One region of the Fructobacillus sp. ChS1-6f1-1-27 genome, then DNA from elsewhere that is predicted to be linked to it. Evidence: predicted binding sites of a transcription regulator. Region 1 holds the regulator's gene; the other holds the start of a gene.
What was found. Region 1 encodes HrcA, which represses chaperone genes, less so after heat shock. Its sites were predicted from a motif close to TTAGCACTCNNNNNNNNNGAGTGCTAA; they were not measured.
Positions count from the first base shown of each region.

Region 2: groES (co-chaperone GroES) is a predicted target of HrcA. The motif match lies at 2,355-2,381, and genes of this name have one in related genera.

Region 1 is NZ_JCAOER010000001.1:170,898-175,821, forward strand. It holds gene truB (tRNA pseudouridine(55) synthase TruB) at 1-378, shown strand, start outside; gene ribF (riboflavin biosynthesis protein RibF) at 499-1,446, shown strand; gene hrcA (heat-inducible transcriptional repressor HrcA) at 1,656-2,687, shown strand; gene grpE (nucleotide exchange factor GrpE) at 2,705-3,322, shown strand; gene dnaK (molecular chaperone DnaK) at 3,404-4,924, shown strand, end outside.
Region 2 is NZ_JCAOER010000002.1:160,450-165,373, reverse strand. It holds gene AC5162_RS01890 (DUF3290 family protein) at 1-216, opposite strand, end outside; gene groL (chaperonin GroEL) at 370-1,995, opposite strand; gene groES (co-chaperone GroES) at 2,044-2,328, opposite strand; gene AC5162_RS01875 (nitroreductase family protein) at 2,510-3,256, opposite strand; gene AC5162_RS01870 (FUSC family protein) at 3,341-3,826, shown strand; gene AC5162_RS01865 (Cof-type HAD-IIB family hydrolase) at 3,859-4,692, opposite strand; gene AC5162_RS01860 (lipid II:glycine glycyltransferase FemX) at 4,757-4,924, opposite strand, start outside.

The DNA of each region.
Region 1 (4,924 bases):
ACTTATATCCGGACCTTGGCCTATGACTTAGGCCAAAAGCTTGGATTGCCGGCAACGATGACGGCCCTCCGCCGCGAATCGGGGTCGGGCTTTGATTTGACGGAAGCGACGGACTTGGCCGACTTGCAAGCAATGCCTTTTGAAGACTTGGTTGGAAAAATCAAACCAATTGAGTCGGTTTTGACCTGGCCAAAAAAGAACTTGGATGACGATGAGTACTTTGCTGTTAAAAATGGTCAAAAAATTGGCCCAGACCGCTGGCCAAAGACAGAAGCAGGTTACTACCAAGCTTATTACCAGGACGAATTAATCGCGGTTTACGCCTTTGATGATAGTCCTGACCAGCAGTGCTGGCGGTCGCGGTACTTTTTTGGCTAACCTAGTTGCTTGATACTCCAGCAAGGCTAGTGGGCTAGTACCGCCACCATCTAGCAACATCATCGAGCAGTCGCCATTAGCTGGCAGCCGTTAACAAAAAAACTTTGCTATAATAACCCTATGACTGAATTGATTTCATTACACTACCCATTTGCATTATCAAAAGCACCTGCCAAGCAAGTCTTGGCGATGGGCTTTTTTGATGGGGTCCACCTGGGCCACCAGGAAGTGATTAAGGCGGCCAAAAAGGTGGCGGACCAAAAAGGCTTACCATTAGCGGTCTTAACTTACAGCCCATACCCAGGTTTGGTTTTTGAAAAATTGGCCCAGCCCTGGCATTATTTAACGCCCTTAGACCAAAAGGTGGCCTTGTTGGGCGAATTGGGCGTTGACCGGGTTTACTGCTTACAACTGACCTCCCATGTGTCGGCTTTAAAGCCGGAAGATTACATTCGGGAGGTCTTGTTGCCCCTCCAGGTCGATACGGTCGTGGCTGGCTTTGACCACTATTACGGGGCCAAAGATTACCAGGCGGATATGGCCCACTTGCCAGATTATGCGGCCGGTCGGTTTGACGTTGTTACAGTTGGTAAAAAGACTTTGGCTGGTCAAGCTGATAAGGTTGCTTCCCGGCAAATCCGGATTGACCTAGCGGCCGGCCGGGTGGATGCTGTGACCGCTGCCTTGGGCCGGTTTCATCAAACCTCTGGCCTAGTTGTCCACGGCAACGCTCGCGGTCGCACGCTAGGCTATCCAACCGTTAACATTGCTACTCCTGAGCTTGAGTCGCTTCCGGGCCTTGGCGTGTATGCCGTTGAAACCAAGGTCGATGGCCACTGGTATGGTGGGATGGCCTCGATCGGTCGGAATGTGACCTTTGAAGCCAACCGACCGGTAACGGTTGAAATCAACCTCTTTGACTTTGCTGACCAAGTTTATGGTGAACAAGTCGAGGTCAAGTGGGTTGCCAAACTCCGCGATGAGGTGAAGTTCACCACGGTTGATAATTTAATTAAGCAATTAGACCAGGACCGCTTGGATACCTTAGAGGTTTTGGCCAATAAATAAAGAACTTTTTTCAAAAAAGCTTTGAAAAAGGTTCTTTTTTCTTTTCCTTGATTTCCCAGAGGCCCTTACACCAAAGCCTTTTTGCTTATTTTTAGCACTCCGATAATAAGAGTGCTAAAATCCTTGCGTTTTTGAAAATCTTTTGTATAATATAGGTATTAGCAGTTAAGAGTTTTGAGTGCTAATAATAAAGCAGGAGGTTTGTGACCGTGCTAACTGATCGACAACAAATGATTTTAGCGGCGATTATTTACCAGTACACGCAAACCGCCCATGCGGTTGGGTCCAAGACGCTGCATGACCAGTTAAACTTAGACTACTCGCCAGCCACTATCCGGAACGAAATGATGTTTTTGGAAGAAGCGGACTTGATTAAAAAGCTCCACACTTCGGCTGGCCGGGTACCTTCGAAAGCTGGTTACCGGTATTATTTGGACCACTTGATGGTCGCCGACCAAGTTTCAGAGGCTGATGTGGCCTTGATTGCCAACCAAATCCGCGGAAACTTCCACGAATTAGATGACTTGTTGGCTCAAACGGCTAATATTTTGGCCGATTTAACCGGACTAACGGCCTTGGTCTTAAAACCAAAGCCTACTAACTTGAAGATTTCTTCTTTTCAGTTAATCCAGTTAGAACGTCAGCAGGTTTTGGCGGTCTTAGCCACTTCAGATGGAAAGGTTTCATCGCAAACCTTCCGCTTACCAAAGGACCTACCAGTTAGTTCCTTGACCAACATGGTGGCTTATATCAACGCCCAGATGGTTGGCCGACCGGTAAGAGAAGTTCTTTCGATGATGAACTCGGATGAACTGCCGGTGGTCTTATCTCGGAATGTTGAAAGCCCGGCAGCCTTCTTGCAACTGTTTGGTGGCGTTTTAGCCCGGACGGTTGAAGAAGAAGTTCATGTCGGCGGTCGACTATCTCTGTTAGAAGTGGCAGACGATGCCTACTTGAACATCAAGGAAGCCCGGGCAATCTTGGAGTTGTTTGATTTGCCAGATGAAGTCCGGGTTTTGGCCCAGACCATTCCTGGTCAGGTCAATATCCGCTTAGGTAAGGAACTTGAAAGTCCCTTGCTCCATGACTACGCCATCCTGTCGGCACCATTTACGCTGGCAGGGGACCCATCTGGGGTAATTGCCCTGGTTGGACCAATCCGGATGCCATATGCCAAGATGACTAAACTCTTAGCGGCATTTGCGAAAGCATTAGATAGTAAATTAATTGAGTACGTTTAACCCAAAGGAGGATGCCTGTGAAGGATTCAAAGGAAGAACAAGACTTGCAAGAAGAAGTTGCTGAAGAACAAGAAGAAAAGGACTTTGACGAAAAGGCCCAAGCAGATGAAGGCAAAACTGACCAACCGGCTGAAGAAACTGAAACAGCTGAAAGTCAGGATGTCACTGACGATGAAACCACTGACCCAGTTGCTGAAATTCGAGCAGCTCTAGAGGCTAAGGATGATGAATTGCTCCGTGCGCAAGCGGAAATTCAAAACATCCAAACGCGAAATGCCCGTGAAATGGCTAACATCCGCAAGTACGATGGTCAAAAGTTGGCCGAAGCAATCTTACCGGTGGTTGATAACTTGGAACGAGCTTTGGCAGTTGACCCTGATGGGGACGCTAAGGTGGAACAAATCCATAAGGGTGTTGAAATCACCTTGAAGACTTTGAAGCAAGCATTGACGACCAACGGTATTGAAGAAGTTGGGGCAGTCGGTGATGACTTTGATCCAAACACAATGCAAGGTGTCCAATCAGTTCCAGCCGAGGGTGAAATCAAGGCTGACCAGGTTGCCCAAGTGTTGCAAAAGGGTTATGTCTTACAAGACCGGGTGATCCGGCCAGCAATGGTGGCGGTTGCTAATTAATTTGCCATGGTGATTCAGCTTCTTGGCACCACACCTTAAAAAGCTAAAAATTGTTAACAAAAGATAGAAAGGGTAGATATTATGTCAAAGATTATCGGAATTGATTTAGGAACTACTAACTCAGCTGTTGCCGTATTAGAAGGTGGCAAGCCAAAGATTATTACCAACCCAGATGGTGGTCGGACCACACCTTCTGTTGTGTCATTTAAGAACGGGGAAACACAGGTTGGGGACGTAGCTAAGCGTCAAGCAATTACGAACCCTGACACGATTTCATCAATCAAGTCTCACATGGGCGAAGCCAACTACAAGGTTTCTGTTGATGGTAAGGACTATACTCCACAAGAAATCTCAGCGATGGTCTTGCAATACATCAAGGGTTACGCTGAAGATTACTTGGGTGAAAAGGTTGATAAGGCCGTCATTACGGTACCTGCATACTTTAACGATGCCCAACGTCAAGCTACTAAGGATGCCGGTAAGATTGCCGGTTTGGAAGTTGAACGAATCATTAACGAACCAACCGCTGCTTCACTAGCCTATGGTTTGGACAAGTTGGATAAGGATGAAAAGATCTTGGTTTATGACCTTGGTGGTGGAACCTTTGATGTTTCTGTCCTTGAATTGGGTGACGGTGTCTTTGAAGTTTTGTCTACTAACGGTGATACTCACCTTGGTGGGGATGACTTTGATGCCAAAGTTATCGACTACTTAGCCGATGAATTCAAGCAAGCTAACGGTATCGACTTGAAGGATGACAAGTTGGCCTTGCAACGGTTGAAGGATGCTGCTGAAACTGCTAAGAAGACTTTGTCTTCAGCCACTGAAGCACAAATCGACTTGCCATTTATCGCTTCTGGTTCAGAAGGTCCTTTGCACTTACAAACCTCACTTACTCGTGCTAAGTTCAACGAATTGACTGCTGACTTGGTTAAGAAGGCAGAACAACCAGTGATGGCTGCCTTGAAGGACGCTGGTTTGTCATTTGACGAAATCGACGAAGTAATCTTGAATGGTGGTTCAACGCGAATCCCAGCTGTTCAAGAATCAGTTAAGAAGATGACTGGTAAGGAACCAAACCACTCAATCAACCCTGATGAAGCTGTTGCCCTTGGGGCTGCTGTTCAAGGCGGTGTGATTACTGGTGATGTGAAGGACGTTGTCTTGTTGGATGTTACGCCTTTGTCACTTGGTATTGAAACCATGGGTGGGGTCTTCACTAAGTTGATTGACCGCAACACGACGATTCCTACGTCAAAGTCACAGGTCTTCTCAACTGCTGAAGATAACCAACCAGCCGTTGATATCCACGTCTTGCAAGGTGAACGGTCAATGGCTGCTGACAACAAGACGTTGGGTAAGTTCCAATTGTCAGATATCCCTGCTGCTAAGCGCGGTGTCCCACAAATCGAAGTTACCTTCGATATTGACCGAAACGGGATTGTAAACGTTTCTGCCAAGGACTTGGGTACTCAAAAGGAACAAAAGATTACCATCCAAGCTGCCGGTGGTTTGTCAGATGACGAAATCGAAAAGATGATGAACGATGCCAAGGCTAACGAAGAAGCTGATAACAAGAAGAAGGAAGCTGTTGAAACGCGT
Region 2 (4,924 bases), on a different contig from region 1:
CGTATTTTCCAAGTTAATCCACTGAAAAGCTGCAAAAAGCAAAAAGAGTAAGAAGGCAATAATTGTCAAGTCGCGGTACCGAGTGTTTAAACGATTTTTAGCGTTAGCCACCACGCCCATCGCCATTAGAACAAAAGTCACAACGACCATTGTTATACCAATTGTATTCGTCAGGCTGGTCTGCCTGGATAAGTAATCTACACTGTAAAATGTCATTTGTTACCTCCAGATTTATTGTATCACAAGGATTTAGAATAATTGTAACCTTGTCCACCAAAAAAGCTAGTCTTTTTCAAGACTAGCTTCGAAAAAATGTTTTTTATTAACGTGAGCTAAGCAAAGATAAAAATTAGAAATTTTGAAAAATAATTACATCATTCCAGGCATTCCAGCAGCCCCACCATCAGACATGGCCGGAGCGTCAGCCTTTGGTTGCTCGGCAACCACAGCTTCAGTCGTCAACAGCAAGGCTGAAACTGAGGCAGCATTTTGCAAAGCTGACCGGGTCACCTTGGTTGGGTCAACGATTCCGGCCTTGACCATGTCAACCCATTCATCAGTCTTGGCATTGTAACCAGTTCCTTCAGGTTGTTCCTTTAACTTGTTAACAATCACAGACCCTTCCAAACCAGCATTCTCAGCGATTTGGCGAACAGGAGCTTCAAGGGCAGCAACAACGGTCTTCACACCGGTCGCAACATCCCCTTCTGCCTGAACACTAGCGGCAGCTTCCATGGTGTTAACCAAGGCTGTTCCACCACCAGCAACGAAGCCTTCTTCAACCGCGGCCCGAGTAGCGTTCAAGGCGTCTTCAATCCGGTACTTGCGTTCCTTCAATTCAGTTTCAGTAGCGGCACCAACGTTAATGACGGCCACACCGCCGGCCATCTTAGCCAAACGTTCTTGCAACTTTTCCTTATCAAAGCTTGAAGTCGTTTCGGCAATTTGCTGCTTAATCGTTTCGACTCTGTCCTTGACCTGGGACTTGTCCCCGGCGCCTTCAACAATCGTGGTATTATCCTTGGTAACGTTAACCTTATTGGCCTGACCAAGTTGGTCAATCGTCACGTCCTTCAAGTTCAAACCAAGGTCGTCTGTGACCACTGTTCCACCAGTCAAGATAGCAATATCTTCTAGCATGGCCTTGCGGCGGTCACCAAAACCAGGGGCCTTAACAGCCACAACATTAAAGGTTCCCCGCATCTTGTTCAAAACCAAGGTTGGCAAGGCTTCTCCGGTGATATCATCAGCCAAAATCACCATTGACCGGCCTTGTTCAACAACTTGTTGCAAGACAGGTAAGATGTCTTGGATATTGCCAATCTTCTTGTCGGTAATCAACAAGTAAGGATTGTCCAAGTTAGCTTCCATCTTTTCGTTGTCGGTCACCATGTACTGGGACATATAACCGCGGTCAAATTGCATTCCTTCGACCACGTTCAAAGTCGTCTCAATTCCCTTGGACTCTTCAATTGTGATAACCCCGTCGTTACCAACCTTTTCCATTGCTTCGGCAATCAACGAGCCAACTTCTTCGTTAGCTGCTGAAATCGAAGCGATTTGGGCAATTTCATCCTTGGTCGAAACGGCATGAGACATATCGTGAAGCTTTTGAACGGCAGCGGCCGTCGCCTTTTCAATTCCAGTCCGGATACCAACTGGGTTGGCACCAGCAGTCACGTTCTTTAACCCTTCGCCAACAATGGCCTGCGTCAAAACGGTCGCAGTTGTGGTACCATCACCAGCAATATCATTAGTCTTAGAAGCGACTTCGGCGACTAACTTGGCCCCCATGTTTTCAAAGTGGTCGTCCAAGTCGATTGCCTTAGCAATCGTAACCCCGTCGTTTGTGATGGTTGGTGAACCGTATGATTCTTCCAAAACAACGTTGCGTCCCTTGGGACCAATCGTCGTCTTGACCGTATCTGCCAACTTATCAACGCCGACCTTCATCTTAGATCGAGCATCTTCTGCAAACTTTAATTCCTTTGCCATAAAAATCTGCCTCTTTTTCTTAATTACGATTAATTTAACTGTTCAAACTTATTCAACGATGGCAATCAAATCTTTTTCATGCAAAGCCAAATAGTCCTGACCATCAAAGCTAACTTCTTGGCCAGCAAACTTATCAAAGAGAACTTGGTCGCCTTCTTTAACCGTCATTTCAAGCACTTGGCCGTTGTCAGTCTGCAAGCCAGCTCCAACAGCTACAACCTTTCCAGTTAGCGGTTTTTCTTGGGTATTGGCGGCTAAGACAATGCCACCAACCGTTTGCTCGCTTTGCTCTGGCACGCTGACAATCACGCGGTCTCCTAATGGTTTTAACATAAATCGAATCCTCCGTTTTATAAGTTTTAGCACTCTATTATTATGAGTGCTAAACTACCTTTAGTATAGCACGGGTCACTTTCATGTCAACAACCGATTTACGAATTTTATCGGATAAAACCAGCCCTTTTTGACAAATAAAAACAGCCCAAACTATCATACGTTTGAACCGTTAAAAAATTTATTTTAAGTTAAAACCTTTGTCCTTTGGATATTGTGACAAGGCTGAGTTAGCCGGAATCTTCTTGAACAAAGATTCATTGTGCTTCGTCCAGTTCGTCTCCATATCCCGGTTAGCAAAGTACTCAGCCATTGTCTGGTCGTATTCCTTGACCGCTTCTTCCAATTGATCTTCTTGGTAACCGTCTGTCATCAAGGAACCTGCTAATGGCAACTTTGGCTTGATGCCAGGCATTTGGTCAGGGTAACCAAGCGAGAAGCCCATGATTGGCTTCACGTACTTTGGCAAATTCAAATTTTGCTCATAAAGTTCGTAAGCACCCATGGCACCAGCCATCGTCACCGATCCAATTCCAAGCGATTCAGCAGCTACTTGGACCCGGCCCAAGGCGATTGATGCCGAAACAATCCCACCTTCAAGGTATTGGTAGTGGGCCAACCGGTCCTTCATGATTTGAACCGTCTCTTCGTCTTGGCCGATAAAGACTTTGTTCCAGTCAACGGCAACCACAAAGTACCGGGTCGCATTTTCGATATACTTCATGTGAACCTTATCAGTAATCTGCTTCTTTAAATCTTGGTCGGTAATTTCAATAAAGGTGACTGGTTGAAAGTTCTGCATATTAGGGCCAGCTAAGGCTGCTGAAAAAATTTCCTCAACTTGGTCATCAGTCACCGGTTGATCGGTAAACGACCGGATTGACTGGTGGTCATGCAACTGCTTTAAAACTTGGTTATCTACTGTCATCAAAGAGCCCCTTTTCTGCAAATAATTTCTTTTCTGTCGCACTCTATGATACGCTTAATAGTACCAAGTTAACAGGAGTTTTCAATGAAAAATATTCAGTTCCGCCTCGGTATGCGGACCGTCAAGACGGCCATCGTGGTGATGTTAATCTTAATCACCTACTTCTTTATCGGTCGGTCCGCTTCCGTCCCTGCGATTGCGGCCGTCTTTGCCTTGCGAGAAAGTTGGGACAACACCATCCAATTCGCCAAGGTCCGGCTGGTTTCCAACACCGTCGGTGGGTTTTTCGCCCTAATGTTCTTCTTCGTCCGGCAATTATCCCACCATAACGCCTTGATGGAAATCATCTTCCTGCCATTATTTGTGATTGGCACCATTATGATTTTAGACGCACTGAATTATGAGCTGGGCATTATCGGTGGTCTCGCCGCCCTCTTGCTGATTGCCTTAACCATTCCAGTCGATGCGACCGTCGACTACGTCTTCTTGCGGATTTTTGATACCTTTGTCGGTGTAATTTTTGCGGTCGGGGTCAACTGGTTTGGCATCCCAAAAAATGAACACGACTAAATAAAAAAAGATGAGCCAATTGGCTCATCTTTTTATTTTAAGTTCAATTCTTTTTTAATCGTCTGCAAGACGCCCTCTTCGACACTTTGTGCGACTGCGAAGTCCTTGTCAGAGTGAATTTGCTTCATTTGGTCCGAAGCGTTTGGCATCAAATAAGCGTGGTTGTATTTGGCCAACATTTCAGAGTCATTGGTATTATCACCAAAAACCATCAACTCATCATCCAAGACATCGTAGTAGTCTTGTAAGACTTCTAAGGCCGCCGCCTTATTGACACCCTTTGGCAAAATATCAACTGATCCAAAACCAGACCCTGTCACGTGGATATCATCTCCAAACTGCTGGTTGATTTCATCGACGTGCTCTTGGACCTCTTCGTTTGGCCAAACAAAAGAAACCCCCAAGATTTGGTCATCAATCTGCAAGAGCTTTTCAACCTGGGTCACATTTGGATAAAACATGGCCAGCATGTCCTGGAACTCCTGACCAACATGGTTGGAAATGTAAGTTCCCTTCACCCCAGACAAAACAATCACATTATCAGCTGATTGCGGGTTTAGGCTATTCCAGTCGATGACCTTGCGAATCTGCTCTGGCGTCAGATAAATGGAGAAAAGTTCCTGACTGGCAGCTGCGACCACCGACCCATTCGAGCCAACATAGTCAATTTGGTCCAAGAGGCCATAATCAGCCATTGGGGCAAATAAGGACTTCAAGTTTTCAACTTGGCGACCCGAAGCAGCCACAAAGCGAACATTTCGGTCTTTGAGCTGCTTTAAGACAGTCGCAAAGTGGTCGTGGTTAAAATCATCTTCAGTTGGGAGGAAGGTGCCATCCATGTCAGAGGCAATCATCTTAATGGTCATATTCTGCCTTTCTGTCTAATCCTTAGTCGGCCAGTTACGTTGCTGGTGGGCTATTTTAGGCAATTTAGGCAAATTGCTCTAGGTATTTTTGGTAGGCGTCCTCATCAACCACCCAGTCCAATTCACCAATATATTCGACCTTAGGGTCGTGGTAAGCAAAACCGTGCTTAAAGCGGAACAAGCCATCGGTGTCGTCCAAGTGGTCAACACCACCAAAGTCATAAGCGACCTT